Linked DNA regions of Streptomyces collinus. The main gene of each other region encodes a partner of the protein of the gene in region 2 in a complex. Links are inferred from orthologs where the notes say so. Each region holds a gene or a part of one and is shown on either strand. Other genes may lie near its edges.

The links.
Region 1: the proteins of secY (region 2) and secG are in contact, whole or in part, in a crystal structure (PDB 5AWW), measured with the Thermus thermophilus proteins. The link is inferred for Streptomyces collinus from one-to-one orthologs. Residues at the interface, in WP_096411648.1 of Thermus thermophilus: Leu14, Gln16, Arg17, Phe20, Ile34, Pro35, Pro37, Ile72, Arg108, Arg109, Asn112, Gln113, Arg116, Ile117, Ile120, Pro145, Gly146, Trp147, Phe152, Phe155, Val156, Val159, Thr160, Val162, Ala163, Gly164, Ala166, Leu167, Trp170, Glu173; in WP_223903268.1 of Thermus thermophilus: Tyr5, Ile9, Tyr12, Leu13, Ala16, Leu19, Val20, Val23, Leu24, Gln26, Glu27, Pro28, Gln30, Gly31, Ala32, Asp34, Leu35, Met36, Gly37, Gly38, Ser39, Ala40, Asp41, Leu42, Phe43, Ala45, Arg46, Val48, Tyr53, Thr56.

Annotation. Positions count from the first base shown.
Region 1 is NZ_CP133771.1:2,113,456-2,129,000, forward strand. Bases 7,058-9,973 are described here. They hold secG (preprotein translocase subunit SecG), read right to left. Parts: upstream 8,676-9,973; coding sequence 8,439-8,675; downstream 7,058-8,438. Other genes in these bases: RFN52_RS09530 (MFS transporter), read right to left, coding at 7,058-7,772; RFN52_RS09535 (RNA polymerase-binding protein RbpA), read right to left, coding at 7,895-8,230; tpiA (triose-phosphate isomerase), read right to left, coding at 8,770-9,546; RFN52_RS09550 (phosphoglycerate kinase), read right to left, coding at 9,553-9,973. Also shown: RFN52_RS09500 (PadR family transcriptional regulator), read left to right, coding at 1-440; RFN52_RS09505 (ABC transporter ATP-binding protein), read left to right, coding at 437-1,195; RFN52_RS09510 (hypothetical protein), read right to left, coding at 1,185-1,418; RFN52_RS09515 (FtsX-like permease family protein), read left to right, coding at 1,439-3,721; RFN52_RS09520 (hypothetical protein), read right to left, coding at 3,734-4,648; pgi (glucose-6-phosphate isomerase), read right to left, coding at 4,741-6,429; more of RFN52_RS09530, read right to left, coding at 6,504-7,057; more of RFN52_RS09550, read right to left, coding at 9,974-10,764; gap (type I glyceraldehyde-3-phosphate dehydrogenase), read right to left, coding at 10,908-11,915; RFN52_RS09560 (M14 family metallopeptidase), read right to left, coding at 12,143-15,094; DNA-binding protein WhiA, read right to left, coding at 15,246-15,545. UniProt on the Bacillus subtilis protein: Involved in protein export. Participates in an early event of protein translocation.
Region 2 is NZ_CP133771.1:5,329,509-5,344,287, reverse strand. What follows is about bases 30-2,950. They hold secY (preprotein translocase subunit SecY), read right to left. Parts: upstream 2,187-2,950; coding sequence 873-2,186; downstream 30-872. Other genes in these bases: rpmD (50S ribosomal protein L30), read right to left, coding at 2,879-2,950; rplO (50S ribosomal protein L15), read right to left, coding at 2,421-2,876; RFN52_RS24435 (adenylate kinase), read right to left, coding at 211-873; map (type I methionyl aminopeptidase), read right to left, coding at 30-78. Also shown: more of map, read right to left, coding at 1-29; more of rpmD, read right to left, coding at 2,951-3,061; rpsE (30S ribosomal protein S5), read right to left, coding at 3,064-3,669; rplR (50S ribosomal protein L18), read right to left, coding at 3,711-4,094; rplF (50S ribosomal protein L6), read right to left, coding at 4,098-4,637; rpsH (30S ribosomal protein S8), read right to left, coding at 4,662-5,060; RFN52_RS24395 (type Z 30S ribosomal protein S14), read right to left, coding at 5,302-5,487; rplE (50S ribosomal protein L5), read right to left, coding at 5,493-6,050; rplX (50S ribosomal protein L24), read right to left, coding at 6,050-6,373; rplN (50S ribosomal protein L14), read right to left, coding at 6,376-6,744; rpsQ (30S ribosomal protein S17), read right to left, coding at 6,847-7,134; rpmC (50S ribosomal protein L29), read right to left, coding at 7,134-7,358; rplP (50S ribosomal protein L16), read right to left, coding at 7,358-7,777; rpsC (30S ribosomal protein S3), read right to left, coding at 7,783-8,610; rplV (50S ribosomal protein L22), read right to left, coding at 8,610-8,957; rpsS (30S ribosomal protein S19), read right to left, coding at 9,000-9,281; and 8 more genes. UniProt on the Bacillus subtilis protein: The central subunit of the protein translocation channel SecYEG. Consists of two halves formed by TMs 1-5 and 6-10.

The DNA.
Region 1 (15,545 bases), 3.2 Mb from region 2 along the record:
TGCTGGGCTCCGCGTACCCTCAGCCGAACGTCGGCCAGATCTATGTGACCCTCGGCCGCCTCGAGAAGTCGGGATTGATCGAGGGCGAGGACGTAACGCAGTCCAGCCGGCCCAACAAAAAGGTCTACCACCTCACCGACGCCGGGCGGGAGGCGCTGCGCGCCTGGTTCGAGGAGCCCGAGGACGAGCCCCGGGTGCGGGACGAGTTCTTCATGAAACTGGCGCTCGCTCCGCAGACCGGCCTCGCCGAGCAGATCACCCTGATCAACCAGCAGCGCCGCCAGTACCTGAACACCATGCGGCAGCTGTCGAAGCTGGCCGCCGCAGAGAACCGCGACAACCGCATCGCCCATCTGCTGATCGAGGGCGCGATGCTGCACCTGCAGGCCGACCTCGACTGGTTGGAACGGTGCCAGGAAGAGCTGGAGGAGCTGGAGTGAGCGACGACCGTCCCGCTCCTGTGCTGCGTGCCGAGGGGCTGGTGAAGACCCACCACGGCGAGGGCGCGCCCGCCCGTGCCGTGCGCGGGGTCGACCTGTGCGTCCGCCCCGGCGAGTTCGTGGCGATCACCGGCCCGTCCGGCGCCGGCAAGTCGACGCTGCTGCATCTGCTCGGCGGCCTCCAGCGGCCGGACGCGGGCAGCATCTGGCTCGACGGCGAGTCCACCGACACCTACGGCGAGGCCCGCTGGGCGGTGGAGCGCCGCAAGCGGATCGGGATCGTCTTCCAGTTCTTCAACCTCGTCTCGAACCTGTCCGTCGCCGACAACGTGGAACTGCCCGCCCTGCTCGCGGGCACCTCGCCGAAGCAGGCGCGCGCCGAGCGCGAGGCGCTGCTGGCCGAGCTGGGCCTGACGGGCAAGGAGCGCAGCATGCCGGGCGAGCTGTCCGGCGGTGAGCAGCAGCGCGTCGCCCTGGCCCGGGCCCTGGTCAACCATCCGCCGCTGCTGCTGGCCGACGAGCCGGCGGGCAGCCTCGACAGCAAGGGCACCCGCGAGGTGATGCGGCTGCTGTCCCGCTTCCACCAGCGCGGCCAGACGATCGTGCTGGTCACCCATGACGCCCGGCTGGCGAGCGCCGCGGACCGGGTGATCAGCTTCTTCGACGGCCGCATCGCCGACGACGCGGAACTCGACGGCGGCACCACCCCGCCGCGCCGCTCCGGGATATCCGGTGTGCTGGAGCTCAAGGACTGACATGCGCGACGTCCACGACGACGGTGCGGACCTGCCCGTCCACGACGGTGGTACGGCCCTGCACGTCCACCACGGCCGTACGGCCCTGCACGTCCACCACGGCCGTGCGGCCCTGCGCGTTCACGACGGCGGCGCGGCCCTGCACGTAGACGACAGCCGTGCGGCCCTGCACGTCCACCACCGCCGCGCGGCCCAGCACGTCCACGACGGTCGCGCCGCCCACGAGCCGAGGGGCTGAGGCCCGTGCGAGCCACCCTGCGCTGGGCCCACTCCGATCTGCGCACGCACCGCGGCGAGGCGCTGTTCCTCGTCCTCGCCACCGCGGGCATCGTCGCCTCCCTGCTGCTGGCCACGGCCCTGTTCGGCTACGCGACCAACCCGTGGCAGCGGGTCTTCACGCAGTCGCACGGCGCCCATGTGTGGCTGCACACCGACAAGGCGGCCGACACCGGGAAGCTGGCCGGCCTGGACGGCGTGGACACCGTCGCCGGTCCCTACCCGACCGCCGCCGTCACCGTCTCCTCGCGCGGCAGCCGCGCCTCCGTCGAACTGCGCGGCACCCCGGAGCGGCCCTCGGTCGGCCGCCCGCCGATCGTCTCCGGCCACTGGCTCGACCCCTCGGCCCCGAACGGCGTGGTCCTGGAGAGCCGTCTCGCCCGGGCCCTGCTGGCCGAGCCCGGCGACACCCTCACCGTGCCGGGCACCGCCCGCGAGCTGACCGTGGTGGGCCTCGCCGACAGCGCCGAGCCGCGCTACCGGCCCGGTGAGCAGCCCGGTCTGGTGTGGGCACTGCCGTCGGCCGTACCGGACCCCGGCGGCCAGGTGATCGGGCTGCGGCTGACGGACCCGGGTGACACGTCCTACATCGTCCAGCGCGCCGTGACGGTGCTGGGTTCCGGTGCGATCGGCGAGGTGTCCACCTGGCAGCAGGCGCGTGCCGAGGCGCAGGGCGACAACCGGCTGCTCGGGCAGGTGCTGGGGCTGTTCGGGCTGGGCGCGCTGGTCGCGGCCGGGTTCGCCGTGCACGGGGCGATCGGCACCCGTATCCGCGGACACCTGCGCGACCTCTCCGTCCTGAAGGCCATCGGCTTCACTCCCGGCCAGGTCGTCCGGATCTTCCTGCTCCAGCACCTCGCCTACGCCCTGCTCGGCGCCCTGGCCGCCGCCGGGCTCGCCGAGGCCCTGGGCAGCCGGATCCCCGGCCGGCTCGGGGACGCGGTCGGCGTGTGGCAGGGGCTGCCCGGGCACACCGTGGCGCTGATCGTGGTGCCGGTCGGCGCGGTGCTGTTCATCGGCGCGACCACCGGCCTCGCCGCCTGGCGGGCCGGACGGGTGCCGCCGGTACCGCTGCCGCGGCCCGCCGCGACCTCGGGCGGACGGCTGTCCGGCGTGGCGCGACGGGCCCTGGGCGTGCGGATTCCGCCCGCGCTGGTGCTGGGCTGGCACACGGCGTTCACCCGCCGCCCCCGCTCCCTCGCGACCGTCGCCCGTCTCACGCTGCCGCTGCTGCTGATCGTCGTCGCGATGAGTGCCTGGACCACCATCGACCGCTTCCACAGTGATCCCGAGCGAGTCGGCCTGCCCACCGCGCTCAGCGTCCGCGCCGACGCCGGGCGCAGCGAGCAGCAGATCCGCTCGCTGCTGGAACGCGACCCGGGGGTGGCCGCCGCCTACCCGGGCGTCGAGACGGCCGCCCTGGGTCCGAGCCAGACGGCGACCATCGCGCTGCGCGGCCTCGGCACCCACCGGGACCCCTACCCGCACACCCTCGCCGAGGGCCGCCCCGCCCGCGGCTCCGACGAGGCCGTGGCCGGGCAGGGGCTGCTCGATCTGCTGGACGCGCGGGTCGGCGACTGGGTCCGGATGACCGTCGGCGACCAGCCGCTGATCCTGCACATCGTGGGCCGCAGCATCGAGCCTGAGAACGCCGGCCGTGTCATCTCCACGTCCCTCGACACCCTCCGCGAGAACGACCCGGGGCTCCGCCCGACCCTCTACGAACTCCGCCTGGACCCCGGCGCCGACCCGCGGGAGGTCGCCGACCGGCTCGCCGCCGCCGGGGACGGCCACCTGGACGTGCACGCGGTGGCCAACCCGGCGGACGGGCTGTCACCGCTGCGCGCGGTCGTGGCCGGGCTGATCGCCGTGCTCGCCCTCATCGGGCTCATCGAGCTGCTGACCGCGATCGGCGGGACCGTTCGCGAGAGCGAGCGGGACCTGCTGGCCCTGAAGGCCATCGGGCTGTCCCCCCGGCAGATCACGGCGATCACCGTCACGGCCACCGGCCTCACGGCACTGGCTGCCGTCCTCGCCGCCACCGCCCTGGGCCTGCCGCTCGCCCACTGGCTGATCGATGCCCAGGGCCGCTCCAGCGGCATCGGCGCGGGCATCGCCCAGGGCCCCTCCGCCGTCCTCGTGGTGCCGCTCGGGGCGGCAGCGGTCCTCTCCGCCGCCGCGCTGGCAGCCGTGCCCGCCGCCCGGGCCGCCCGCCGGCGGCTCGCGGACACGCTGAGCGCGGTGGCCTGACCTCTTTGCCGGTCAGCCGCCGTACGGGTGTCGCGGGGTGTACGGCGGCTGCGGGTGCGGGGCGTACGGGTGCTGTCCGCCCGGTACGTGGGGGCGGCCGTACGGGTTCCCTTGCGGCGGCAGGTACGGCGCACCCGCCGGGGGCATCCCCGCGGGCATCGGCGGGACCGGCCCGGGTGCCGGGGCCTGCGTCGCGGGATGGGCCTGCAGCCGGATCCCGTACCGCCGCTTCAGACGCCGCATCTCCAGGAGCGCGATGGCGGTGACCGTCACCGGCGCGCCCAGGATGAAGATGACGCCCAGGGTGAGGCTGAGCCCGTGCAGATCACCGGTGACGAGGTCCGGGACGGCCATCAGCCAGCTGGTCACCACGGCGAGCAGCGGTGGCAGACAGCGGTGCACGGCGGCCGTGCCGAAGAAGTTGCCGGAGACCCGCACCGCTCCGTAGGCCGTGAAGACGAGCATCCACATCATCGTCAGGCCGACGCCGATGATCACGGCGGGGTTCGCCGACCCGTTCACGGTCTGCACCAGCACCAGCACGGCGGCCACGCATCCGACGAACAGCAGGAGCAGCAGCAGGGAGTTGACCAGGGGCACCCGCAACTGCCGTACGGTGCCGCCGCGCCGCCAGACCCAGAGCATCGCGCCGACCGTCAGCGGTGTGAGGAAGAGCAGGACGACGGAGGCCGTCATCGCGTTCTCCAGCAGCTCCGTGAAGTCGAAGCCGCCCTCGATGAAGGTGAAGACCCCGAGGGACGCCACCGCCCCGGCGATGACGCGGAACCTCTTGAGCCGCTCCACCGAGGGATCGAGCGGCTGCGGAATCCACGCGGGGTGGAACACCGCCCGCGCCACGTCCTGGGGCTTGAGCAGGGACCGGGCCGTCAGGGTGCCACCGGTCCAACTTCCGCGTGTGCGTGCCACTTCGCGCTCCCCCGAGCACTCGCTGTGATGATCGCCGGGAGTCTACGGGAAGCGGACAGCGCGCTGCCGCCCGCCTCCTCGTCCGGCTCTCGTCACTGCCGGCCGCGCAGCTCCCGGTAGGTGGCGACCAGCGCCGTGGTGGAGGCGTCCAGGCCCTCGACCTCGGCGCCCTCCGTCAGGGCGGGCTCGACGCGCTTGGCGAGGACCTTGCCGAGCTCCACGCCCCACTGGTCGAAGGAGTCGATGTTCCACACCGCGCCCTGCACGAACACCTTGTGCTCGTATAGGGCGACCAGCTGGCCGAGGACCGACGAGGTCAGCTCGGGCGCGAGGATCGTGGTCGTCGGGTGGTTGCCCTGGAACGTCTTGTGGGGCACCAGTTCCTGCGGCACCCCCTCCGCCCGCACCTCCTCGGGCGTCTTCCCGAAGGCCAGTGCCTGCGTCTGGGCGAAGAAATTGGCCATCAGCAGGTCGTGCTGCGCCTTGAGTTCGCCACTCAGCTCGGCGACCGGCCGGGCGAAGCCGATGAAGTCCGCGGGGATCAGCTTCGTGCCCTGGTGGATGAGCTGGTAGTAGGCGTGCTGCCCGTTGGTGCCCGGCGTACCCCACACCACCGGCCCGGTCTGCCAGTCCACCGGGTTCCCGTCGCGGTCCACCGACTTGCCGTTGGACTCCATGTCGAGCTGCTGGAGGTAGGCGGTGAACTTCGACAGGTAGTGGCTGTAGGGCAGCACGGCGTGCGACTGGGCGTCGTGGAAGTTGCCGTACCAGATGCCCAGCAGGCCCAGCAGCAGGGGCACGTTGGACTCGGCGGGCGCGGTCCGGAAGTGCTCGTCGACGATGCGGAAGCCGTCGAGCATCTCCCGGAAGCGGTCCGGGCCGATGGCGATCATCAGGGCCAGGCCGATCGCGGAGTCGTACGAGTAGCGGCCGCCCACCCAGTCCCAGAACTCGAACATGTTGGCCGTGTCGATGCCGAACTCGGCGACCTTCTCGGCGTTCGTCGACAGCGCGACGAAGTGCTTGGCGACGGCGGATTCTCCCCCACTCTCGACTTCGCTCGAGCGGGAGGTGCCCCCAGCGAGCGCGTCCAGCAGCCAGGAGCGCGCCGACGTGGCGTTGGTGACCGTCTCGATGGTGGTGAAGGTCTTGGACGCGATGACGAACAGCGTCTCCGCCGGGTCCAGGTCCCGTACCGCCTCGTGCAGGTCGGCGCCGTCCACGTTCGACACGAAACGCACCGTCAGCGAGCGGTCGGTGAAGGCCCGCAGCACCTCGTAGGCCATCGCCGGACCGAGGTCGGAGCCGCCGATTCCGACGTTGACGACGTTCCGGATCCGCTTGCCGGTGTGGCCGGTCCACTCGCCCGAACGCACCCGGTTCGCGAAGTCCGCCATCTTGTCGAGCACGGCGTGCACGTCGGGCACGACGTTCTCGCCGTCGACCTCGACCACGGCGTCCCGCGGGGCGCGCAGCGCGGAGTGCAGCACGGCCCGGTCCTCGGTGGTGTTGATCTTCTCGCCGCGGAACATGGCGTCCCGGAGCCCGAAGACGTCGGTGGCGGCGGCCAGTTCGCGCAGCAGCCGCAGGGTGTCGTCGGTGACGAGGTGCTTGGAGTAGTCGACGTACAGGTCTCCCACCCGGAGGGTGTACGCGCTGCCGCGGCCGGGGTCGGCGGCGAACAGCTCGCGCAGCCGGATGTCGCCCAGCTCCTCGCGGTGCTTGGCCAGTGCCGTCCACTCGGGCGTCTGGTTGAGCCTGGTACGGCCGTCTGCGTTCATCTCGGACTTCAGCCTTCTTCCTTGCCTGCCTGTGCTGCTGCGTACCTGCCCCGCTGCCGGTCCAACCTAATTGATCAGCGGTTGCCGTGGCCTGTCGTGGCGCCGTCGTCCGGCGCAACAACAGGTACGTCCGACCGGCGCGCGGGTATCAGCGCGGTGACGGACAGGACGAAGAAGGCGGCCGCGAGCAACGCCGGGGTGTTCTCCCCCCAGGCGGCGGCGACGGCTCCGCCCAGCAGCGCGCCCACAGGAGTGCCCGCGACCGCGAGCGTCCGGAAGGCGGAGCTCACCCGGCCCAGCAGCTCGGCGGGGCTGCGCTGCTGCATCAGCGTCGTGGTGTTGACGTTCCACACCATCCCCATGAACCCGAAGACGGCCAGGGCGGCCACCAGTGCGGCCATGCTGCGCACCGAGCCCATGACGAGCAGGGCGGCGGTCTGCGCCGTCCCGGCGACGAGCACCAGGCGCATCCGTCCGAAGCGGGCGACGAGCCGGCCGCCGGCCGCTCCCCCGGCCAGGCTGCCGACCGTGTAGGCGGTCGTCGCCACCGCGTATCCGGCGTTGCCCGCGTCGAGCCAGCCGGTCACCAGGATCACGAGGGTGGCGATGAGGGCGCCCATGCCGATGTTGCACAGGGCGGTGGCGGTGCACAGTCCGCGCAGGGCCCTGTCGCGGGTCAGGACGCGCAGTCCCTCGGCGATCTCCCGTCGCAGTGTGCTGCCCGTCGGCCTCGGCTCACGGTCCGGCGCGGCGGCCGGGAGCGTGGCGATCAGCGCGGCGGCCACCAGGAAGGTCACCGCGTCCGCCGCGAACGGCACGGCCGTCCCGGCCGCCAGCAGCAGCGGCACGACGGGCCCGCCGAGGAGGCCGCCGGCGATGCGCTGGCCGGTCATCAGCCGGGTGTTGGCGCTGCCCAGCGCGTCCCGGTCGACCAGGGCGGGCAGCAGCGCGGTCGCGGCGTTGTCGAAGAGGGTCTGGAGGGTGGTCAAGGCGAAGGCCAGCACGATCAGCAGGGCGATCGAGGCATGGCCGAGGGCGACGGCGACCGCGAAGGCGGCGACCAGCAGCCCGCGTAACGCGTCGACCATCCACATGGCCCGCCGCCGGTCCACCCGGTCGGCGACGGCCCCGCCGAGCAGGCCGAAGAGGATCCAGGGCAGATAGCCGCAGGCCGTGACGGAGGCGATGAGCAGCGGATCGTCGGTCAGGGTGACGGCCAGCAGGGGCAGTGCGGCCGTCCGCAGCGCGTCGCCGAAGCTGGACAGCACGGCGGCACTCCACAGCCGTCCGAAACCTCCGCGCCACGCGGGCGGAGCGATGCTCCCCACCTCGACCGTCGCCACCGCTCCCCCTCATGGTTCGTCCGATGCACAAACCGTAGAGGGCACCACTGACAATCGGTCGGCGGTGAAGGCGGGGAGGCAGCTCCGGCCGGGCACCACTGGTGCCCGGCCGGTCTCGACGTCTAGATCTCGCCCCGCAGTTTGGCGAGCGCCTCGGCGAGGATGGCCTCGCCGTCGGCGTCGCTGCGCCGCTCACGCACATACGCCAGGTGCGTCTTGTAAGGCTCGGTGCGCGGCGGGTCCGGGGGGTTGTCCCGGTCCTGGCCTGCCGGAAAGCCGCAGCGGGGACAGTCCCAGGTATCGGGCACCTGCGCGTCGCTGGCGAAGCTCGGCTGGGTCTCGTGTCCGTTGGAGCACCAGAAGGAGATGCGCAGCCGCGGCGCGGACTCGCCGCGCTCGGCCTCGCCCATCGGCCCCGCCCCGACCCGGCTTCCACGGATCGCGTTGCCACTTGCCACGGTCGTAACTCCCTGCGTGATGGTGCCGCGAAGCGAGTCGGCGTTCCGCTTCGCCGCGAGCGCCTCAGTCTACGTAAGGCCCAACGCGCGTCCAGTGATTGGAGTTACAACCCTCACACCTAGACGCAAGCCCCATGATAGGCCGCGCTCTGCTGCGCGTACCGGACATGGGGCCTTACGTGCAAGTTCCGTGCGGACTGCGGCTCGGTCAGTTGTTCACCTTCATCAGGATGCCGAGCACGACAATGCACGCGAACCACAGCAGACCGATCACGACGGTGATCCGGTCGAGGTTGCGCTCGGCGACCGAGGAGCCGCCGACGGAGGACTGCATGCCACCGCCGAACATGTCGGAGAGGCCGCCGCCCTTCCCCTTGTGCATCAGCACCAGCAGCATCAGCAGCAGGCTGAAGACGATCAGGGCGATCGAGAACCCCAAAACCACGGCTGGACCAACTTCCTCGGATTCGGATGACGACGCGGGGCCCAGCACAGCGCTGGACCCCGCAAGGGTACGACGGATCGCCGCTAGGGCCTACTCACTGGTCGCGGAAGCGCACGATCTTGACGAACTCGTCGGCGTCCAGCGAGGCGCCGCCGACCAGGGCACCGTCGATGTCGGCCTGGGCCATGATCTCCGCGACGTTGCCCGCCTTGACCGAGCCGCCGTACTGGATGCGGACCTTGTCGGCCAGGTCCTGCGAGTACAGCTCGGCGATCTTGCCGCGGATCGCCGCGCAGACCTCCTGGGCGTCCTCGGCTCCGCAGACCTTGCCGGTGCCGATGGCCCAGACGGGCTCGTAGGCGATCACGACGGTCTCGGCCTGCTCGGCGGGGAGGTCCTTCAGACCGCCCTCGACCTGGGCGAGGGTGTGGGAGACGTGGTTGCCCGCCTCGCGGACCTCCAGCTCCTCACCGACGCACAGGATCGGGGTCAGACCGTGCTTGTAGGCGGCCTTGACCTTGGCGTTGACCAGCTCGTCGGTCTCGGCGTGGTACTGCCGGCGCTCGCTGTGGCCGATGGCGACGTACGTGCACTTCAGCTTGGCCAGCATGGGGCCGGAGATCTCGCCGGTGAAGGCACCGCTGTCGTGCGCCGAGATGTCCTGGGCGCCGTACTTGATCTTGAGCTTGTCGCCGTCGACCAGGGTCTGCACGGAGCGCAGGTCGGTGAAGGGCGGCAGGACGGCGACCTCGACGGCCTCGTAGTCCTTGTCGGCCAGGGCGAAGGCGAGCTTCTGGACGTGCGCGATGGCCTCGAGGTGGTTGAGGTTCATCTTCCAGTTGCCCGCCATCAGCGGCGTGCGCGTGCTCATATGGGGTCAGTCCTCCAGTGCGGCGAGGCCGGGGAGCGTCTTGCCCTCGAGGTATTCGAGGGAGGCGCCGCCACCGGTCGAAATGTGGCCGAATGCGTTCTCGTCGAAGCCCAGGATGCGGACGGCGGCGGCGGAGTCGCCACCACCGACCACCGTGAAGGCCTGGGAGTCGAGGAGGGCCTGGGCGACCGCCTTGGTGCCCTCGGCGAAATCAGGGTGCTCGAAGACGCCCATGGGGCCGTTCCAGAAGACGGTGGCGGCGTCGGCGATCTTCGATGCGTACAGCTTGCGGGACTCAGGGCCGATGTCCAGGCCCATCTGGCCGGCCGGCATGGCGTCCGCGGCGACCGTGCTGGGCCGGCCCGGGGCCTTGGTCTTGAGGTCCGGGAACTCCGGCGCGACCACGACGTCGACGGGCAGGACCAGCTCGACGCCGCTCTTCTCGGCGCGCTCGATGTACTCCCGGACGACCGGGAGCTGGTCCTCCTGGACCAGGGACGAGCCGATCTCGTGGCCCTTGGCCTTGAGGAAGGTGAAGACCATGCCGCCGCCGATGAGCAGGCGGTCGGCCTTGCCGAGCAGCTGGTCGATGACCGCGAGCTTGTCGGACACCTTGGCGCCGCCCAGGACCACGGCGTAGGGCCGCTTGACGTCGTCGGTGAGCTTCCTCAGGACGCCGACCTCGGTGGCGATGAGGTGACCGGCGTAGTGCGGCAGGCGGGCCGGGAGGTCGAAGACCGAGGCGTGCTTTCGGTGCACCGCGCCGAAGCCGTCCCCGACGTAGACGTCCGCGAGGGCGGCGAGCCGGTCGGCGAAGGCGCCGCGCTCGGCGTCGTCCTTGCTCGTCTCACCGGCGTTGAAGCGCAGGTTCTCGACGACGGCGACCTGGCCGTCGGAGAGGCCGGCGACGGTGGTCCGGGCGGACTCGCCGACCGTGTCGGTCGCGAAGGGCACGTCCGAACCGAGGAGCTCACCGAGGCGCGCGGCGGCGGGGGCGAGGGAGAAGGCCGGGTCCGGGGCGCCCTTGGGGCGGCCCAGGTGGGAGGCGACGACGACCCGGGCGCCCGCGTCGGCCAGGGCCTTGACCGTGGGCAGCACGGCGCGGATGCGGCCGTCGTCGGTGATGCGCGTGCCGTCCAGCGGCACGTTCAGGTCGGCGCGGACGAAGACCCGCTTGCCCGCGACTCCCTCGGAGAGGAGTTCGTCGATCGTCTTCATGAAGGGGACTCCTGAAAGAGCTCGTGATCGCTCGGAAGCGCTCGTGATCGAACAGCTCTGATCTGTACGTGAGTCAGGGCTCGGACGGCGCGTCCTCGCGCCGCCCGAGCCCTGCTCTCACATGGACGTGCCTGCTTTGTCGATCAGAGCTGGTTGCCGACGAAGACCGTAAGGTCCACGAGGCGGTTGGAGTAGCCCCACTCGTTGTCGTACCAGCCGATGACCTTCACGTTCTTGCCTTCCTGGACCATGGTCAGGGAGGAGTCGAAGGTGCAGGACGCCGGGGCGTTCACGATGTCGGAGGAGACGATCGGGTCCTCGGTGTACTCGAGGATGCCCTTGAGCTCGCCCTCCGCGGCCTTCTGGAAGGCGGCGTTGACCTCTTCCTTGGTGACCTCGCGGGACAGCTCCAGGACCAGGTCGGTGACCGAGCCGGTCGGGACCGGGACGCGCATGGCGATGCCGTCCAGCTTGCCCTTGAGCTGCGGCAGGACCAGCGCGGTGGCCTTGGCGGCACCCGTGGTGGTCGGAATGATGTTCTCGGCGGCGGCACGCGCGCGACGCAGGTCCTTGTGCGGGAAGTCCAGGATGCGCTGGTCGTTGGTGTACGCGTGTACCGTCGTCATCAGGCCCTTGACGATGCCGAAGTTCTCGTCGAGGACCTTCGCCATCGGCGCCACACAGTTGGTGGTGCAGGAGGCGTTGGAGATGACGTGGTGGTTCGCCGGGTCGTACTTGTCCTGGTTGACGCCCATCACGATAGTGACGTCCTCGTCCTTGGCCGGAGCCGAGATGAGGACCTTCTTCGCGCCACCGGCGATGTGCTTCTCGGCGTCGGCCTTCTTGGTGAAGATGCCCGTCGACTCGATGACGATGTCGACGCCCAGCTCGCCCCACGGGATGTCGGCGGGGTTGCGCTCGGCGAGCACCTTGATGGTCTTGCCGTCGACCGTGATCGTGTCGGCGGTGTGTGTGACCTCCTGCTTGAGACGGCCCAGGATGGTGTCGTACTTCAGCAGGTGGGCGGTGGTGGCGGTGTCACCCAGGTCGTTGACAGCCACGATCTCGATGTCTGCACCCTGCTCCAGCAGCGCGCGGAAGTAGTTGCGACCGATACGACCGAAGCCGTTGATGCCTACGCGGATCGTCACGAACCGATCTCCTCGTTGGTACGCCGGCCATGCGATGCCGGCGAGCTCTGTTTGGGATGTCCCCGACCGCCTACGACCCTACCTCCCTGAAGCCGCGGTGGTGACATCCAGATGCCCCATACACGGCAGGGCGGTCCGTACCCGCCAGTAGGGGTACGGACCGCCCACGGCCGAGAGCAGAATCACTCGATTTCGCTACCGCACGAGTTCCCCGTTGACCAGGGATGTCACCCGTCCAGGGAAGCGAGCGCCTTCCTCATCAGTGCCGTCCGGTCGGCCGCCGCGGTGACGTGCTCCAGGCCGAAGCCCAGCAGCACGGTGTCGTCCGTGGTGACCGCGCCGTAGGTCTGGAACAGGGCGCCGGTGCGTGCCCAGTCCTTGAGGACGGCCGGGCTGCCCTCGGGCGGTCCGGTGACCTTCCAGGCGCCGAGCGAGGTCTCGAAGCCCTCGGTCTCCTTGGCCGTGCCGTCGACGACGAGCGAGGCGTCGTCGGCGAGGACGCCGTGTCCGCCGCTGCCCGGGTCGGTGACGTAGCTGATCGAGACCTCGACCGTCTTGCCGGCGTAGGCGCTCAGGTCGAAGCCGACCTGCTGCCAGCCGTTGGAGGCGCCGGTGAGGCTGTTCCAGGCGCCGGTGGTGCCGGTCGCGGTGCAGCCGTCGTCCGCCACGGTGAGGTAGTGCTTCAGCCAGGGGTGCTCGTTGACGTAGAACCCGGCCTGGCACTCCGCCGGAACGGCCGTTCTGGTGGCGCCGCCCGCCTCGGGGAGGGTCGTCCAGTCGTCGCCGCCCGTGGTGCGGGCCTCGACGATGGCGTGGTCGTAGCCGGACTCGGTGTCCCACAGGAGCTGGGTGCGCAGGGTCGGCTTCTCGGACGCGGCGGTGCCGGTGAGGTCCACGGTGCGGGTGAGGCGCTTGTAGGCGTCGTCGGTGTGGACGGCGGCGGCCATCGACGAGCCCGCGTACGGACCGTACGGATTGACCGTGCCGGCGAACTGCCCGGCGCCCTTGCTCGCGAACTGCGGGAACGCGTCGGTCCCCAGTTCGTCGGAGGTGACGCTGTAGGTGCCGGCCTTGTCCAGCGGGTTGCCGGGGGCCGCGCCCAGCGGGCTGGTGACGCCGCCCAGCTCGCCAGAGCCGGTGAAGCCGGTGGCCCCCGGGGTGGCGGTGCGGGTGTAGGCGCCCAGGTAGTACTGGCTGAAGTCGTTCGACAGCGCGCCACCGAGATCGACGTTGCCGCCGGCCTGCTCGCCGGCCTCGATCAGCCGGCCGCCCTCGTTGAGGAACGCCCGCAGCTGGAGCTGGGTGGCGACGCCCGGGACACTCGCGCCCGTGTAGTGGACGACGGTGTCGAAGTGGCTCAGCACGCCCAGCGCGTCCGGCGCGCCCTGCTTGGCGACGTCCCAGACGACCGCCTTGCGGCCGCTCGCCCTGAGCGCGTCCACGTACGTCTGTGCCTGCGTGGCGGCAGCGCCCTCCTCGGCGACGACGAGGGTGTTCGCCCGGGGCCGCTCGGCGACGGTGTAGGTGAAGCGCTCGCTGGAGAGCTTCTTGCCGTTCTTCGCCTCGCCGGTGAACCACACCTCGACCTTGTCGCCCGGCTCGCCGTCCTTGACCTTCGCCCGGTACTCGTCGAAGTAGAGGTTGTCCTCACCGCCGTAGGTCTCGCCGCCCTTCCAGGGCTTGAGCGCCATGTCCTCGGTGCGGCCGCCGTTGACGCGGTACTTGAGTTCCTTGTCGCGCACGGACTTCCGTACGACGACGGAGACCTCCTGGTCGGCGCCGCGGGAGTACGACGTGCCGAACGCGGCCGGGGTGAAGTCGGCGGCGTTCAGGCCGACCGACGAGGACGGCCGGTCGGGACGCGCGGCGGACTCGGCGACGGAGAGCGCGAACGGGACGTTCTTGGCGTACTCCTGCTGGATCAGCTTCTCGTCGTCCGGGAAGGTGAAGACCGACTGGCAGTCGGACGCCTTCCACTGGTCGTTGGGGTCGAGGTCCGAGGCGGTCTGGCAGGTCGACATCTCGGGGGTGAACATCGCCAGGCCGTTGACGTTCGCCGCGTGGCCGTCGGCCTCACCGTTGGTGGTGTACAGCTCGGAGGAGAGCTGCGGGTGGTAGCCCGGGATCGCGGAGTTGTCGGGCGTACCGGCCAGCGCCTCGTACACGACGTCGTCCGGGGTGTGCGTGGCCACCTGCCAGCCGACTCCGTAGAGGATGAGTTCGGCGGCGGAGTGGTAGTTGATGCCGTACGTGAAGCCGATCCGCTTCTGGAAGGCGTCCAGGGCCTTGGTCTCCGGCTCGGAGTTCGGGCCCGCGCCGCGGTAGGTCTGGCTGGTGGGGTTGGGGGACGAGCCCTCGTCGTCGTAGCCCCACTTGTAGGCGAAGTTGCGGTTGAGGTCGACGCCGTCGCCGGTGGTGATGGTGCCGTCGCCGTTGACGTCCCGCAGGTTCTTGCGCCACTGGCGGTTGGCGGGGTCGGCGAAGGTGTAGTCGTAGCCGTCGGGGTTGGCCGACAGCAGGAACCACAGTTCGGTGGAGTCGACGATCTTCTTGACGCGCCGGTCCTTCTTGTAGTTGTCCAGGTAGTGGTGCATCAGGCGCCGGGTCATCTCCGGCGTGATCCACTCGCGCGCGTGCTGGTTGGACATGTAGAGGACGGAGGGCCTGGAGCCGTCCTTCGTCCTCTTCGCGCCCTTGGTGAGCTTGAGCGCGAGGATGTCCTGGCCCTTGACCGTCTTGCCGATGGAGACGACCTTGGTGAGGTCCGGGTTCTCCTGCGCGGTCCGCAGGAGTTCCTCCCGCAGGCCGCCCTTGCCGCTGTACGGGCGGAAAACGCCCTCGGCGGCGTCCTCGACGCGGGCCTCGGCCCGGGCGGAGACCTTGTGCTCGGTGAGGTCGACGCCCTGCTTCTCCAGCTTCTTCGCCTGCCGGTCCGTCAGATAGGCCTCGACGGTCGCGGTGCCCTTCTCGGGCACCCGCTCGCTCAGTTCGTGGCCGTCCTGCCCGGCGGCCAGCAGCAGGGGTACCTGCTTCTGGGTGACCTCGGCGCGGTACACCTTGACCTCGTCCGGGTCGGACGAGGTCGGGCTTTCCGGTTGTGCCTGGGCGATGGGTGCGAAGCTCGCTCCGCCGATCAGGAGCGCGCCGACAGCGAGGATCGATCTCGCTCTTCGTCTCATGAACCCCCCTAGCGTGGGTCCGCCACAGCAGCGAACAGATGCCAGGCTCATGACAGACCATGATCGAGTCAAGGGTGCCTCAGCGACACGCGAAAGCCGGTGCCTGTCACCCAAATGGGCGCCGGCACCGGCTTCTTGACGTCGTGTGGGATCAGCCCACCAGGTTGTCGGCCAGCTCCTCGCTGAGGTTGGCCTCCGTGCCCGGGATGCCGAGGTCGGAGGCGCGCTTGTCGGCCATGGCCAGCAGGCGGCGGATCCGGCCGGCGACCGCGTCCTTGGTCAGCGGCGGGTCGGCGAGCGCGCCCAGCTCCTCCAGGGAGGCCTGCTTGTGCTCCATACGCAGCCGACCGGCCGCGGCGAGGTGCTCGGGCACGTCGTCGGCGAGGATCTCCAGGGCGCGCTGCACCCGGGCCCCGGCGGCGACGGCCGCGCGGGCCGAGCGGCGCAGGTT
Region 2 (14,779 bases):
CGCCGCGTGAATGGCGGCGACGACCAGCCCCGCCTCACGCATCTTGGCGATCTGCTCGGGGCTTTTGATCTGCACCATGGGAGCTACGGCCTTTCTGGACCTTCGGCGACGATGAACGCCTTCAACGATACGGGGCCGCGCGACCGGCCCCACCCACACAGCAGCCGCGGCTCCCCGAGGGGAACCGCGGCCGTAGCTGCGTACGGACGACTACTTGTCGCCCTCGCCACGCTTCAGCGCCTCCATGGCGCGAGTCGTGACGTCCTCGACCTTGCCGAGCGCCGAGATCGTGACCACCAGGCCCTGGGCCTTGTAGTAGTCGATGATCGGCTCGGTCTGGGTGTGGTAGACCTCCAGGCGCGTCCGGACCGTCTCCTCGGAGTCGTCGTTGCGCTGGTACAGCTCACCGCCGCAGACGTCGCAGACGCCGTCCTTGGCCGGCTGCTTGTACGTCACGTGGAAGACGTGGGCGGAGTCGTTACGGCAGATGCGGCGGCCGGCGATCCGCTTGACCACCTCGTCCTCGGGGACCTCCAGGTCCAGCACCGCGTCGAGCTGCATGCTCTCGGTCTCGAGGAGCTCGTCGAGCGCCTCGGCCTGCGACACGTTGCGGGGGAAGCCGTCCAGCAGGAAACCGTTCTCGGCGTCCGGCTGCTCCATGCGGTCCTTCGCCATGGCGATGGTGACCTCGTCGGGCACGAGATTGCCCGCGTCCATGTAGGACTTCGCCAGTTTGCCGAGTTCCGTCTGCCGGCTGATGTTGGCCCGGAACAGGTCGCCCGTGGAGATGTGCGGGATCGACAGGTTCATGGCCAGGAACGCGGCCTGCGTTCCCTTACCGGCGCCCGGCGGCCCGACGAGGACGATACGCATCAGCGGAGGAACCCTTCGTAATTGCGCTGCTGGAGCTGGCTCTCGATCTGCTTCACGGTCTCGAGACCGACACCCACGATGATCAGGATGCTGGTCCCGCCGAACGGGAAGTTCTGGTTTGCCCCGAAACCTGCCAACGCCATCGTCGGCACGAGAGCGATCAGTCCCAAGTACAGCGAACCCGGCCAGGTGATCCGGTTGAGTACGTAGCTCAGGTACTCAGCGGTCGGTCGGCCAGCCCGGATGCCCGGGATGAAGCCACCATACTTCTTCATGTTGTCGGCGACTTCCTCGGGGTTGAAGGAGATCGCCACATAGAAGAACGCGAAGAAGACGATCAGCAGGAAGTACGTAATGATGTAGTACGGGTGGTCGCCCTTGACGAAGTGTTGCTCGATCCAGGTCTTCCAGCCCGACGTGCCTCCCGCGAACTGAGCGATCAGCGCCGGGATGTAGAGCAGCGACGAGGCGAAGATGACGGGGATCACACCCGCCTGGTTCACCTTGAGCGGGATGTAGGTGGACGTACCGCCGTAGGAACGACGGCCGATCATGCGCTTGGCGTACTGGACCGGGATGCGGCGCTGGGCCTGCTCGACGAAGACCACCAGGCCGACCATGGCGAAGCCGACCAGGATGACCGTGCCGAACTCGATCCAGCCGCCGGCCAGGGAGCCCTCCTGCTTGATGGCCCACAGCGCGGACGGGAAGGTGGCGGCGATCGAGATGAACATCAGGATCGACATGCCGTTGCCGATGCCGCGGTCGGTGATGAGCTCGCCGAGCCACATCACGGCCGCCGTACCGGCGGTCATGGTGATGACCATGGTGATGGTGACGAAGATCGACTGGTCGGGGACGATCTGGCTGGCCACCGGGCAGCCCTGGAACAGAGCGCCGCTGCGGGCGGTGGCGACGAGGCCGGTGCCCTGAAGGATGGCGAGGGCGATCGTCAGGTAACGGGTGTACTGCGTGATCTTCGCCGTACCGGCCTGGCCCTCCTTCTTCAGGGCTTCCAGGCGCGGGATCACCACGGTCAGCAGCTGCAGAATGATGCTCGCCGTGATGTACGGCATGATGCCCAGCGCGAAGATCGTGATCTGCAGCAGCGCGCCGCCGCTGAACATGTTGACCAGGCCGAAGATGCCCTGGTTGGCCTCGGCGTTATCGATACAGGTCTGGACGTTCCGGTAGTCGACGCCTGGGATCGGGATGTGTGTACCGACCCGGTAGACCACGATGATGCCGAGCGTGAAGAGCAGCTTCTTGCGCAGGTCGGGCGTCTTGAACGCCCGGGCGAACGCGGTGAGCACGGTGCCTCCTGCGACCCCCGCGCAACTGCGTCAAGGGTGACGGTCTTGAGGTTCGACGAATAGGTAACGGTCAACTGCCGCTGAGAGTGCCCGAAGTGAAGCACCCAGTGAAAAGTGGGCAGTGCAGGCCACCTTACCGGCGAGCTGCCGCCCTAGGAACGACCAACCGGGGATACCCCATTTGTGGGGTATCCCCGGTCGGGATCGCTCAGGTCATCGAGACGCCTGTGGTGTTCAGACGAGCTCGGTGACGGAACCGCCGGCGGCGGTGATCTTCTCCTTGGCGGAGCCGGAGACGGCGTCGACCGTCACCTGCAGCGCCACGGAGATCTCGCCCTGGCCGAGGACCTTGACGAGGCTGTTCTTGCGAACGGCCCCCTTGGCCACCAGACCCTCGACGGTGACCTCGCCACCCTCGGGGTAGAGCGCGGCCAGCTTGTCGAGGTTCACGACCTGGAACTCGGTCTTGAACGGGTTCTTGAAGCCCTTCAGCTTCGGGAGACGCATGTGGAGGGGCATCTGGCCACCCTCGAAGCGCTCCGGAACCTGGTAACGGGCCTTCGTGCCCTTGGTACCACGACCGGCCGTCTTACCCTTCGACGCCTCACCACGACCGACACGGGTCTTGGCGGTCTTGGCGCCCGGGGCGGGACGGAGGTTGTGGATCTTGAGCGGGTTCTGCTCCGCCATGATCAGTCGACCTCCTCGACCGTCACGAGGTGGCGGACGGTGTGCACCATGCCGCGGAACTCGGGACGATCCTCCTTGACGACCTGCGTGTTGATGCCCTTGAGACCAAGGGAACGCAGGGTGTCACGGTGGTTCTGCTTGCTGCCGATGTAGGACTTGACCTGCGTAATCTTGAGCTGCGCCATGATTACGCACCCGCCCCGGCACGCGCACGGAGAAGAGCCGCGGGGGCGACGTCCTCGAGCGGCAGACCACGGCGGGCCGCGATCTCCTCGGGACGCTGCAGACCCTTCAGGGCCTCCACGGTCGCGTGCACGATGTTGATCGCGTTGTCGGAGCCGAGCGACTTCGACAGCACGTCGTGGATACCGGCGCACTCGAGCACGGCACGCACCGGACCACCGGCGATAACACCGGTACCGGGCGACGCGGGCTTCAGGAGCACGACGCCGGCAGCCTTCTCACCCTGGATGGGGTGCGGGATGGTGCCCTGGATGCGGGGGACCTTGAAGAAGTGCTTCTTGGCCTCCTCAACGCCCTTGGCGATGGCGGCCGGCACCTCCTTGGCCTTGCCGTATCCGACACCCACGGTGCCGTCACCGTCGCCCACCACGACCAGCGCGGTGAAGCTGAAGCGACGACCACCCTTCACAACCTTGGCGACGCGGTTGATCGCGACAACGCGCTCAACGTACGCGGTCTTCTCGGCGGCAGCAGCGCCGCCGTCACGGCCCTTCCGGTCCCGCCGCTCGCCGCCACCGGCACCGCCACCGCGGCGCTGGGGTCCAGCCATTGGAATTACCTCTCTCTGTTTCCGCTAGCTACGGAACCGACTCAGAACTTGAGTCCGGCCTCGCGGGCGGCGTCCGCCAGGGCGGCGATGCGCCCCGCGTACTGGTTACCACCACGGTCGAACACGACGGCCTCGACACCGGCGGCCTTGGCGCGCTCGGCGACCAGGGCGCCGACCTGCTTGGCCTGCGCGGACTTGTCGCCCTCGCCACCGCGGATCGAGGTGTCCAGGGTGGACGCCGACGCAAGGGTGTGACCCTTGATGTCGTCGATCACCTGGGCCACGATGTGGCGGTTCGAGCGGGTAACGACCAGACGCGGACGCTCCGCCGTACCGTTGATGTGCTTACGGATACGAATGTGGCGGCGCTTGATCGCGGCGCGCTTGTAGGCGTCGCCCTTAAGGATCTTCTGCCCGTATGCCATGGCTTACTTACCCGCCTTTCCGACCTTGCGGCGGATGACTTCGCCCTCGTACTTGACACCCTTGGCCTTGTACGGGTCGGGCTTGCGCAGCTTGCGGATGTTGGCCGCAACCTCGCCGACCTTCTGCTTGTCGATGCCCTCGACCGAGAAACGGGTCGGGGACTCCACCTTGAAGGTGATGCCCTCGGGGGCCTCGACCAGGATCGGGTGGCTGTAGCCCAGGGAGAACTCCAGGTTGGAGCCCTTGGCCAGGACACGGTAGCCGACACCGCTGATTTCGAGCTTCTTGACGTATCCCTGGGTCACACCGGTGATCATGTTCGCCACCAGCGTGCGGGACAGGCCGTGCAGGGCCTTGCTCTGCCGCTCGTCGTTCGGCCGCAGCACCTGAAGGGTGCCGTCCTCGGCCTTCGCGATGTCGATCGGCGCGATGACGGTGTGGGTCAGTTCGCCCTTGGGGCCCTTGACCGCGACCGTACGGCCGTCGATGGTGACGTCCACGCCGGCGGGAACCGGGATGGGGAGCTTGCCGATACGCGACATTGCTGTCTCTCCTCCGTTCCCGAATTACCAGACGTAGGCGAGGACTTCCCCACCCACGCCCTTCTTCTGCGCCTGCTGGCCGGTCAGGAGACCGTGGGACGTGGAGATGATGGCCACGCCCAGGCCGCCCAGAACCTTCGGCAGGTTGGTGGACTTCGCGTACACCCGGAGACCGGGCTTGGAGATCCGCTTGATGCCCGCGATGGAGCGCTCACGGTTGGGGCCGAACTTCAGCTCCAGGACGAGGTTCTTGCCGACCTCGGCGTCCTCGACCTTCCAGCCCGTGATGAAGCCCTCCTGCTGGAGGATCTCCGCGATGTGCGACTTGATCTTGGACGCCGGCATCGTCACAGAGTCGTGGTATGCCGAGTTCGCGTTCCGCAGACGCGTCAACATGTCTGCGATCGGATCAGTCATGGTCATGAATTGGCCTTCGGCCTCTCTCGCCGGGGTTTCCTGGTGCGCCATCCCTCTCCCCGATCCGAGACGGGACGGGTGCGGCGCGGTGGACCTACGGCGTAGTAAGCATTCAATGAGCGGACAGGTGTCCGCGGCGTACGGGCGGCGGCAGACGCCCAACCCCACAAGCCTAAGCCATGCGGGCCGGGCGTCCTGCCACCCCTACGTGCTTACCGAGAGCCCTGCGAATCCCCTATTGGGGGGATTACCAGGAGCTCTTGGTCACGCCCGGCAGCTCGCCACGGTGAGCCATCTCACGAAGGCACACGCGGCAGAGGCCGAACTTGCGGTACACGGAGTGCGGGCGGCCGCAGCGCTGGCAGCGGGTGTAGCCACGCACACCGAACTTGGGCTTACGAGCAGCCTTAGCGATCAGAGCCTTCTTCGCCATCTCGCTCACGCCTCCTTGAAGGGGAAGCCGAGGTGACGAAGGAGCGCGCGGCCCTCAGCGTCGTTGGTCGCCGTGGTCACCACGGTGATGTCCATACCCCGGGTGCGGTCGATCTTGTCCTGGTCGATCTCGTGGAACATGACCTGCTCCGTGAGACCGAAGGTGTAGTTGCCACGGCCGTCGAACTGCTTGGGGGACAGGCCGCGGAAGTCGCGGATGCGCGGCAGCGCGAGCGACAGGGTGCGGTCCAGGAACTCCCACATGCGGTCGCCACGGAGCGTGACGTGGGCACCGATCGGCTGGCCCTCACGCAGCTTGAACTGCGCGATGGACTTGCGGGCCTTGGTGACGGCCGGCTTCTGACCGGTGATCGTGGTGAGGTCGCGGATGGCGCCCTCGATCAGCTTGGAGTCGCGGGCGGCGTCGCCCACACCCATGTTGACCACGATCTTGACGAGACCGGGGATCTGCATGACGTTCTCGTACTTGAACTCGTCACGCAGCTTGCCCGTGATCTCCTCACGGTACTTCTGCTTCAGACGCGGGCTGGTGGTGGTCGTCATCAGATGTCCTCACCCGTCCGCTTGGCAACGCGGATCTTGTTGCCTTCGTCGTCGAAGCGGTAACCGACGCGGGTCACGACCTTGTTGCCGTCCTTCTCCACGACCAGCTGGACGTTGGAGACGTGGATCGGCGCCTCGGTGGTGACGATGCCGCCGGCCTGCGAACCGCGAGCCGTCGGACCGGCCTTGGTGTGCTTCTTGACCCGGTTGACACCCTCGACCAGGACACGGTCCTCGCGGGGGAAGGCCGCGATGACCTTGCCCTGCTTGCCCTTGTCCTTACCGGTGATGACCTGGACCAGGTCGCCCTTCTTGATCTTCATGCTTACAGCACCTCCGGCGCGAGCGAGATGATCTTCATGAACTTCTTCTCGCGCAGCTCCCGGCCCACCGGGCCGAAGATACGGGTGCCACGAGGGTCGCCGTCGTTCTTGAGAATGACGGCGGCGTTCTCGTCGAAGCGGATGTACGAGCCGTCCGGACGGCGGCGCTCCTTGACGGTGCGAACGATGACCGCCTTGATGACGTCACCCTTCTTCACGTTGCCGCCGGGGATCGCGTCCTTGACGGTGGCGACGATGACGTCACCGATACCCGCGTAGCGGCGACCGGAGCCACCGAGCACACGGATGCAAAGGATTTCCTTCGCACCAGTGTTGTCGGCGACACGCAGTCGCGACTCCTGCTGGATCACGTCTATCTCCTGATTGTCTGCCGGTTCCCGGGGCGGGAGCGTGAGTCACACACCCGCCCCGAGCCTGGCGGAACGATGCCTAGGGAGTCCCCCTAGGAGGGATTACTTGGCCTTCTCGAGGATCTCGACGACGCGCCAGCGCTTCGTCGCGGACAGCGGCCGGGTCTCCATGAGGAGGACACGGTCGCCGACACCCGCGGCGTTCTGCTCGTCGTGGGCCTTGAGCTTGCTCGTACGACGGATGACCTTGCCGTACAGCGCGTGCTTGACGCGGTCCTCGACGGCGACGACGACGGTCTTGTCCATCTTGTCGCTGACGACCAGGCCCTCGCGGGTCTTGCGGAAACCGCGGTCCGTCTTGGTCTCTTCAGTCACGTTGCTCTCGCTCATCAGGCGCTCTCCACCGTCTCGATGCCCAGCTCGCGCTCACGCATCAGGGTGTAGATCCGCGCGATGTCCTTGCGGACGGCCTTGAGCCGACCGTGGTTCTCGAGCTGACCCGTCGCCGCCTGGAAGCGGAGGTTGAACAGCTCTTCCTTGGCCTCGCGAAGCTTCGCGAGAAGCTCCTCGTTGCCCAGCTCGCGCAGCTCAGACGCCTTGGTACCGGCCGACATCACGCTTCACCTGCCTCGCGCTTGACGATCTTGCACTTCATCGGCAGCTTGTGAGCCGCACGGGTCAGGGCCTCGCGCGCGATCTTCTCGTTGGGGTACGACAGCTCGAACATCACACGTCCGGGCTTGACGTTGGCGATCCACCACTCAGGAGAACCCTTACCGGAACCCATGCGGGTCTCGGCGGGCTTCTTGGTGAGGGGGCGGTCCGGGTAGATGTTGATCCAGACCTTGCCGCCACGCTTGATGTGGCGGGTCATCGCGATACGAGCCGCCTCGATCTGGCGGTTCGTCACGTAGGCCGGGGTCAGCGCCTGGATGCCGTACTCGCCGAACGCAACCTGCGTGCCACCCTTGGACATGCCGTTGCGCTTGGGGTGGTGCTGCTTGCGGTGCTTGACCCTACGGGGGATCAGCATGACGGTCAGGCCTCCGTTCCGGTGCTCTCAGCCGGAGCGGCGGCGGGAGCCTCAGCCTTGGGGGCCTCGGCGCCGGCAGCCTGCTGCGGCTTACGACCGCGCCCGCCACGCTCGCCACCGCGGCCACCACGGGCCGGGCGGTCGGCGCCACCACGGGCCGGGCGGTTACCCGCACGGGCCGCAGCGTTCTCGGCGCGGACCTCGGCGATGTTCTTGACGTCGCCCTTGTAGATCCAGACCTTCACGCCGATGCGGCCGAAGGTCGTCTTGGCCTCGAAGAAGCCGTAGTCCACGTTCGCGCGGAGCGTGTGCAGGGGCACACGGCCCTCGCGGTAGAACTCCGAGCGGGACATCTCGGCGCCACCGAGGCGGCCACCGCACTGGATCTTGATGCCCTTGGCGCCGGCCTTCATCGCCGACTGCATGCTCTTACGCATGGCGCGGCGGAAGGAGACGCGGGAGGAGAGCTGCTCGGCGACGGCCTGGGCAACCAGCTGAGCGTCGGTCTCGGGGTTCTTGACCTCGAGGATGTTCAGCTGGACCTGCTTGCCCGTGAGCTTCTCGAGGTCACCGCGGATGCGGTCGGCCTCGGCGCCACGGCGGCCGATGACGATGCCCGGACGAGCGGTGTGGATGTCCACACGCACGCGGTCACGGGTGCGCTCGATCTCGACCTTGGAGATGCCGGCGCGCTCCATGCCGGACGTCATCATCCGACGGATGGCGACGTCTTCCTTGACGTAGTCCTTGTACAGCTTGTCGGCGTACCAACGCGACTTGAAGTCGGTCGTGACACCGAGCCGGAACCCGTGCGGGTTTACCTTCTGGCCCATTACCGGGTTCCTTCCTTGCTGCTGACGACCACGGTGATGTGGCTGGTCCGCTTGCGGATCCGGTAGGCACGGCCCTGGGCGCGCGGCCGGAACCGCTTCAGGGTCGGGCCCTCGTCGACGTAGGCCTCGGAGACGAAGAGGCTGTCGACATCGGTGTGGTCGTAGTTGTGCGCGGCATTGGCGATGGCGCTGTCAAGCACCTTGCCGACCGGCTGGCTCGCGGCCTGCGGGGCGAAACGCAGGACCGCCTGAGCCTCCGTGGCGTTCAGGCCACGGATGAGGTCCACCACGCGGCGGGCCTTCATGGGCGTGACGCGGATGTACCGCGCCTGGGCCCTGGCTTCCATGGTTGTCCTTCCAGTGTCTGTCATGGTCATTCCACCCCGCGCTTAGCGGCGCTTCGACTTCCGGTCGTCCTTGACGTGACCCCGGAAGGTGCGCGTCGGCGAGAACTCGCCGAGCTTGTGGCCGACCATCGACTCGGTGACGAACACCGGAATGTGGGTCTTGCCGTTGTGCACCGCGAGCGTGTGGCCGAGCATGGCCGGCACGATCATGGAGCGACGGGACCAGGTCTTGATGACGTTCTTGGTGCCGGCTTCGTTCTGGGCGTCCACCTTCTTGATCAGGTGGTCGTCGACGAAGGGCCCCTTCTTCAAGCTACGAGGCATCTCAACCCGTCCTTAGCGCTTCTTGTTCGTCTTGCGGCGGCGGACGATGTACTTGTTCGACGCCTTCTTGGGCGAACGAGTACGGCCTTCCTTCTTGCCCCAGGGGGACACCGGGTGGCGACCACCCGAGGTACGGCCTTCGCCACCACCGTGCGGGTGGTCCACCGGGTTCATGACCACACCACGCACGGTCGGGCGAACGCCCAGCCAGCGCTTACGGCCCGCCTTACCCCAGTTGATGTTGCTCTGCTCGGCGTTGCCCACCTCGCCGACCGTGGCGCGGCAGCGCTGGTCGACCAGGCGGATCTCACCGGACGGCATGCGGAGGTGGGCCATCGAGCCCTCCTTCGCGAGCAGCTGCACCGAGGCGCCGGCGGAGCGGGCGAACTTCGCACCGCCACCGGGACGCAGCTCGATGGCGTGCAGCGTGGTACCGACCGGGATGTTGCGCAGGGCAAGGTTGTTGCCCGGCTTGATGTCGGCCCCGGGACCGTTCTCGACGCGGTCGCCCTGGCTCAGGCCACGCGGCGCGAGGATGTAGCGCTTCTCGCCGTCCGCGTAGTGCAGGAGCGCGATGCGCGCGGTGCGGTTGGGGTCGTACTCGATGTGCGCGACCTTCGCCGGCACGCCGTCCTTGTCGTGACGACGGAAGTCGATCACGCGGTAGGCGCGCTTGTGGCCACCGCCCTGGTGGCGGACGGTCACACGACCGGAGTTGTTACGGCCACCCTTGCTGTGCAGGGGGCGGACCAACGACTTCTCCGGCGTGGACCGCGTGACCTCGACGAAGTCGGCGACGCTGGAGCCACGACGGCCCGGCGTAGTCGGCTTGTACTTGCGGATTCCCATTTCTCAGTCCTCGTCCGATATCGGACGATCCGGACCGCCCTTAGGCGGTCGGACCGCCGAAGATGTCGATACGGTCGCCCTCAGCGAGGGTCACGATCGCGCGCTTGGTGGACGCGCGCTGGCCGAAGCCGGTGCGGGTCCGCTTGCGCTTGCCCTGGCGGTTGATCGTGTTGACCCCGGTGACCTTGACCGAGAAGACCGCCTGGACGGCCTGCTTGATCTGGGTCTTGTTGGCGCTCGGGTCCACGACGAACGTGTACTTGCCCTCGTCGAGAAGCGCGTAGCTCTTCTCGGAGACGACCGGCTTGAGCAGCACGTCACGGGGGTCCGTGAAGGACTTGCTCAGCGGGGTCTCGACGGTGTTCTTGCCCTCGGCGGCGTGGCGGCGCGCCTTGGCGACGCGCGCGGCCTTGGCCTTCTTCGCCGCCTTGGAGGCGATAGCGGGGTGACGGATAGCCATCAGACCTCGCTCCCTTCGGTGTCATTGGCCTTCGGGCCGGACACGAAGGACTCGAAGGCGGCCTTGGTGAAGACCACGTCGTCCGAGACGAGAACGTCGTACGTGTTCAGCTGGCCCGGCTCCAGGATGTGGATCTGGGGCAGGTTGCGGGCGGACAGCCACGCGGCCTCGTCGGCGCGGTCGACGACCAGGAGCAGGTTCTTGCGCTCCGAGATCTTGCCGAACAGCGACTTGGCGGCCTTCGTGGAGGGGGTCTCGCCCTCGACCACGCCGGAGACGACGTGGATGCGGTTGTGACGGGCCCGGTCGGTGAGGGCGTGGCGCAGGGCCGCGGCCTTCATCTTCTTCGGGGTCCGCTGCGAGTAGTCACGCGGCTGCGGGCCGTGGACGACGCCACCGCCGGCGAACTGCGGCGCACGGGTCGAACCCTGGCGGGCGCGGCCGGTGCCCTTCTGGCGGTACGGCTTCTTGCCGCCACCGCGAACCTCGCCGCGGGTCTTGGTCTTGTGCGTGCCCTGACGGGCAGCGGCGTTCTGCGCGACGACGACCTGGTGGATCAGCGGGATGCTGATCTTCTCCACGCCGAAGATCTCCGCGGGGAGCTCGACGCTACCGGTCTTCTCGCCTGCAGGCGAAAGGATGTCAACAGTGCTCATCGGTACCTCAGGCCCCCTTGGCCGCGGTGCGGACCAGGACGAGGCCGCCGTTCGGACCGGGAACCGCGCCCTTGATGAGCAGCAGACCCTTCTCCGCGTCAACGGCGTGGACGGTCAGGTTCTGGGTGGTGACACGCTCGTTGCCCATGCGACCCGCCATGCGGAGGCCCTTGAACACGCGGCCCGGGGTGGCGCAGCCACCGATGGAACCGGGCGAGCGGTGCTTGCGCTGGGTGCCGTGTCCGGCGCCGAGGCCCTTGAAGTTGTGACGCTTCATGACACCGGCGAAGCCCTTGCCCTTGCTCTTGCCGGTCACGTCGACCTTGAGGCCGGCCTCGAACACCTCGGCGGTGATCTCCTGGCCGAGGGTGTACTCGCTGGCGTCAGCGGTACGGATCTCGACGAGGTGGCGGCGGGGAGTGACGTCGGCCTTGGCGAAGTGGCCCTTGAGGGGCTTGTTCACCTTGCGCGGGTCGATCTCGCCGAACGCGATCTGGACGGACTCGTAGCCGTCGACGTCGTTCGTACGGACCTGGGTGACGACGTTGGGGCCGGCCTTGACGACGGTGACCGGAACAACACGGTTGTTCGCGTCCCACACCTGCGTCATGCCGAGCTTCTCGCCCAGGATGCCCTTGATCTGCTTAGCCATTCTCAGATCACCAGCCCTCAGAGCTTGATCTCGATGTCGACACCGGCCGGGAGGTCGAGTCGCATCAGAGAGTCAACGGTCTTGGGGGTCGGGTCGAGGATGTCGATCAGGCGCTTGTGCGTGCGCATCTCGAAGTGCTCGCGCGAGTCCTTGTACTTGTGCGGCGACTTGATGACGCAGTACACGTTCTTCTCAGTGGGCAGCGGCACCGGGCCTGCGACCGACGCACCAGTACGCGTCACCGTCTCGACGATCTTCTTCGCCGAAGAGTCGATGACCTCGTGGTCGTAGGCCTTGAGCCGGATGCGGATCTTCTGTCCCGCCATGGCTACTCAGTAGTCCTGTCTCTCTAACGCTCTGGAACCCGGTGGATTCCTTCTGCTGCCTTCGTTCCTCCGACCCACGCGGTCGGGCGTGTCGCTCTCCCGCTGACACAGATGTCCCTTGTTCGAACATCCCTGCTGGAATGCGCACGGCCCTTCCGGAACCGCAGGCCGGGAGCGAAGGCCCACCGGGTGCCTGGTCGGTGCCGCGCTGACACTTCCCGGAAGATTCCCGTACGTCCGCCCCAGCGCTGCCGTGGTGGCAGTTAGGGCGACGAGTACTGTGGGACTCGCTTCCGGTCCTCCCGGCGGGAGGCGCGCAGCATCAACACTCGACCGAGCAACTCGGACAGTCTGCCATACGGGGCATGGGCGACGCCAATCGAGCCGAGGAGAATACCCCGAGGGTGACGCAGGTCAAACCGGGGCCGGAGTACTCATGGTCGTACCTCACAGAGACGCATGGTCCACGCTGGGCAGGAAGGTACTGCGCGAAGAGGTGCAGATCACGGACGCAGCCTGCCCCAACTGCGGTGCGCGCGATCTCGCCGTCCGGGACATGAGGCGTCGCGACAGTCCCACCGGTTACGCCGAGGTCAAGTGCACCACCTGCGGACACGGCATCTACGTGGCAGGGCCACTCTCCGGTGATCAGCGGCGGCGCGGATCCGGAGCAGGGTAGGGAGAGAACACGGGCTCTCGGGGGAAGACCTGCGGAAAGACGTCCACGTGATGTGCACCGGACATCACCGCAAGCAGGAAGGCGACGATCCCGCCTTCGAAGTGCGGCCACTTCATGGTGCGCGCACCGTTGGCCGTGATCGTCCAGGAATTCGGCTCATCCTCCGGACGGGTCACCCAGTAGATCGTGTCGCCATTGTCCGTGGCCCCGACGGCCAACAGCTCGTCGGTCTCGTACGGGATGCTCCCGCCCCTCTCCCGCGCCTGCTCCAGGATCTCCGCGGCCCGCTCCGAGGACTCCAGGAGACGGGTCATGGCGAACGGGGATTCCGGCTGGAAGATGTGCAGGAAGTCGTCGAAGGATCCCGGCCCGTACCGCTCGACGAGCCACTTGTAGTCGTCCGGCAGTGCTACGCCCAAGGCCTCCTCGATTCCGGCCCAGTCGACGTGGATCTCGACGCCGTCGGGCGGCGGCACGTTGCGCAGGAGTTCGTCGCGTGCGGTCACAACACCTCCGTCACCCAGCGCCCGGATGGTGAGCTCATGCGGGTTCTTCGGGACATCCGCGAAGTCCCCTTGAAGACATCCGCCGACTTGCCCGCCCACTCAAGAAGCGTGCCCTTCCCCGCCATCCCCTTGACCAGACGAAGCGCGTCGGAGACGTCGTCGGCGAAGTCGTGCAGGTGCTTCGCGAGTGTGCGCACCCGCTGCGGATCACCGGCGTCGGATCCTTGTCCAGATCCAGGACATGCCATGTCCGTGGCCGGCACACCCGCCCCGAGCCCATCCGGGTCGTACCGGCCGACGGGCCCCGCTACACCGGGCCCATCGCCGTACTGACCTCGGGCACGACCGTCAGCGCGGGTGAGACCTTCACGCAGGCCCTGATCGACCGCCCGGGCGGCATGTTTCGTATCGGGCAGCCGACCCAGGGGGTCTTCTCCGACGTCATGCAGCGCAACCTGCCGAACGGGATGACGGCGATCCTCCCGAACGAGGAGTTCCTCAACCGGTCGGGCCGGACCCACGACGGCACCGGCATCCCGCCCCACATCACCGAGCCGGTGTTCACGAAGGAGGAGTTCGCCAAGAACCGCGACTCGGCGTTCGACCGCGCGGTGAGCGTCCTTCGGAACGACGGCTAGACGGAGGCCAGGAACTCCGACCAGGCCTCCGGCGCAATCGCCAGCCGGGGGCCTTCGGTGTGCTTGGAGTCCCGGACGTGGACGGCGTGGGGGGCTATGGCGATCTCGACGCAGGACTCGCCGTTGGTACCGCTGCTGTAGCTGCTCTTGAACCAGGCCAGTTCAGCGTTGCGGATCATGTCTCTCCCAGCAGTGTCTCGACAAAGGCCAGCGACTCCCGGGGTGGGAGAGCCTGCGCCCGGAGGGTCCCATATTGCAGCTCCAGGATGCGGAGTTGCCTCGGCTCAGAGACAGGTCGGCCGTTGTACAGGCCGTCCGCGCGACCCACTGCCGTACCGTCCGGGAACTTCAGCAACTCGATCCGGCCATCCAGCCCTGGATGAGCGTCGCTGTTCGTCGGCATGACCTGAAGCGTGACGTTGTTCAAGCGCCCCACCTCCAGCAGACGTTCGAGCTGCTGCCGCCACACCATTGTGCCCCCGACTTGTCGGCGTAGCGGTGCCTCTTCCAGGACGAAATGGACTGAGGGAGCGGGGTCGCGTTCGAATACCGCCTGCCGGGCCAGACGAGCGGCCACCATTCGATCGATGTCGTCCGGCGAGTAGGACGGCTGCCACGCCTCGAACAAGGCCCGCGCATGCTCCGGCGTCTGCAACAGCCCATGGACGCTGTTGCACTCATACACCCCGATCTCCACCGCCTGCCCCTCCAACTTGGCAAGCTCGCGCACCT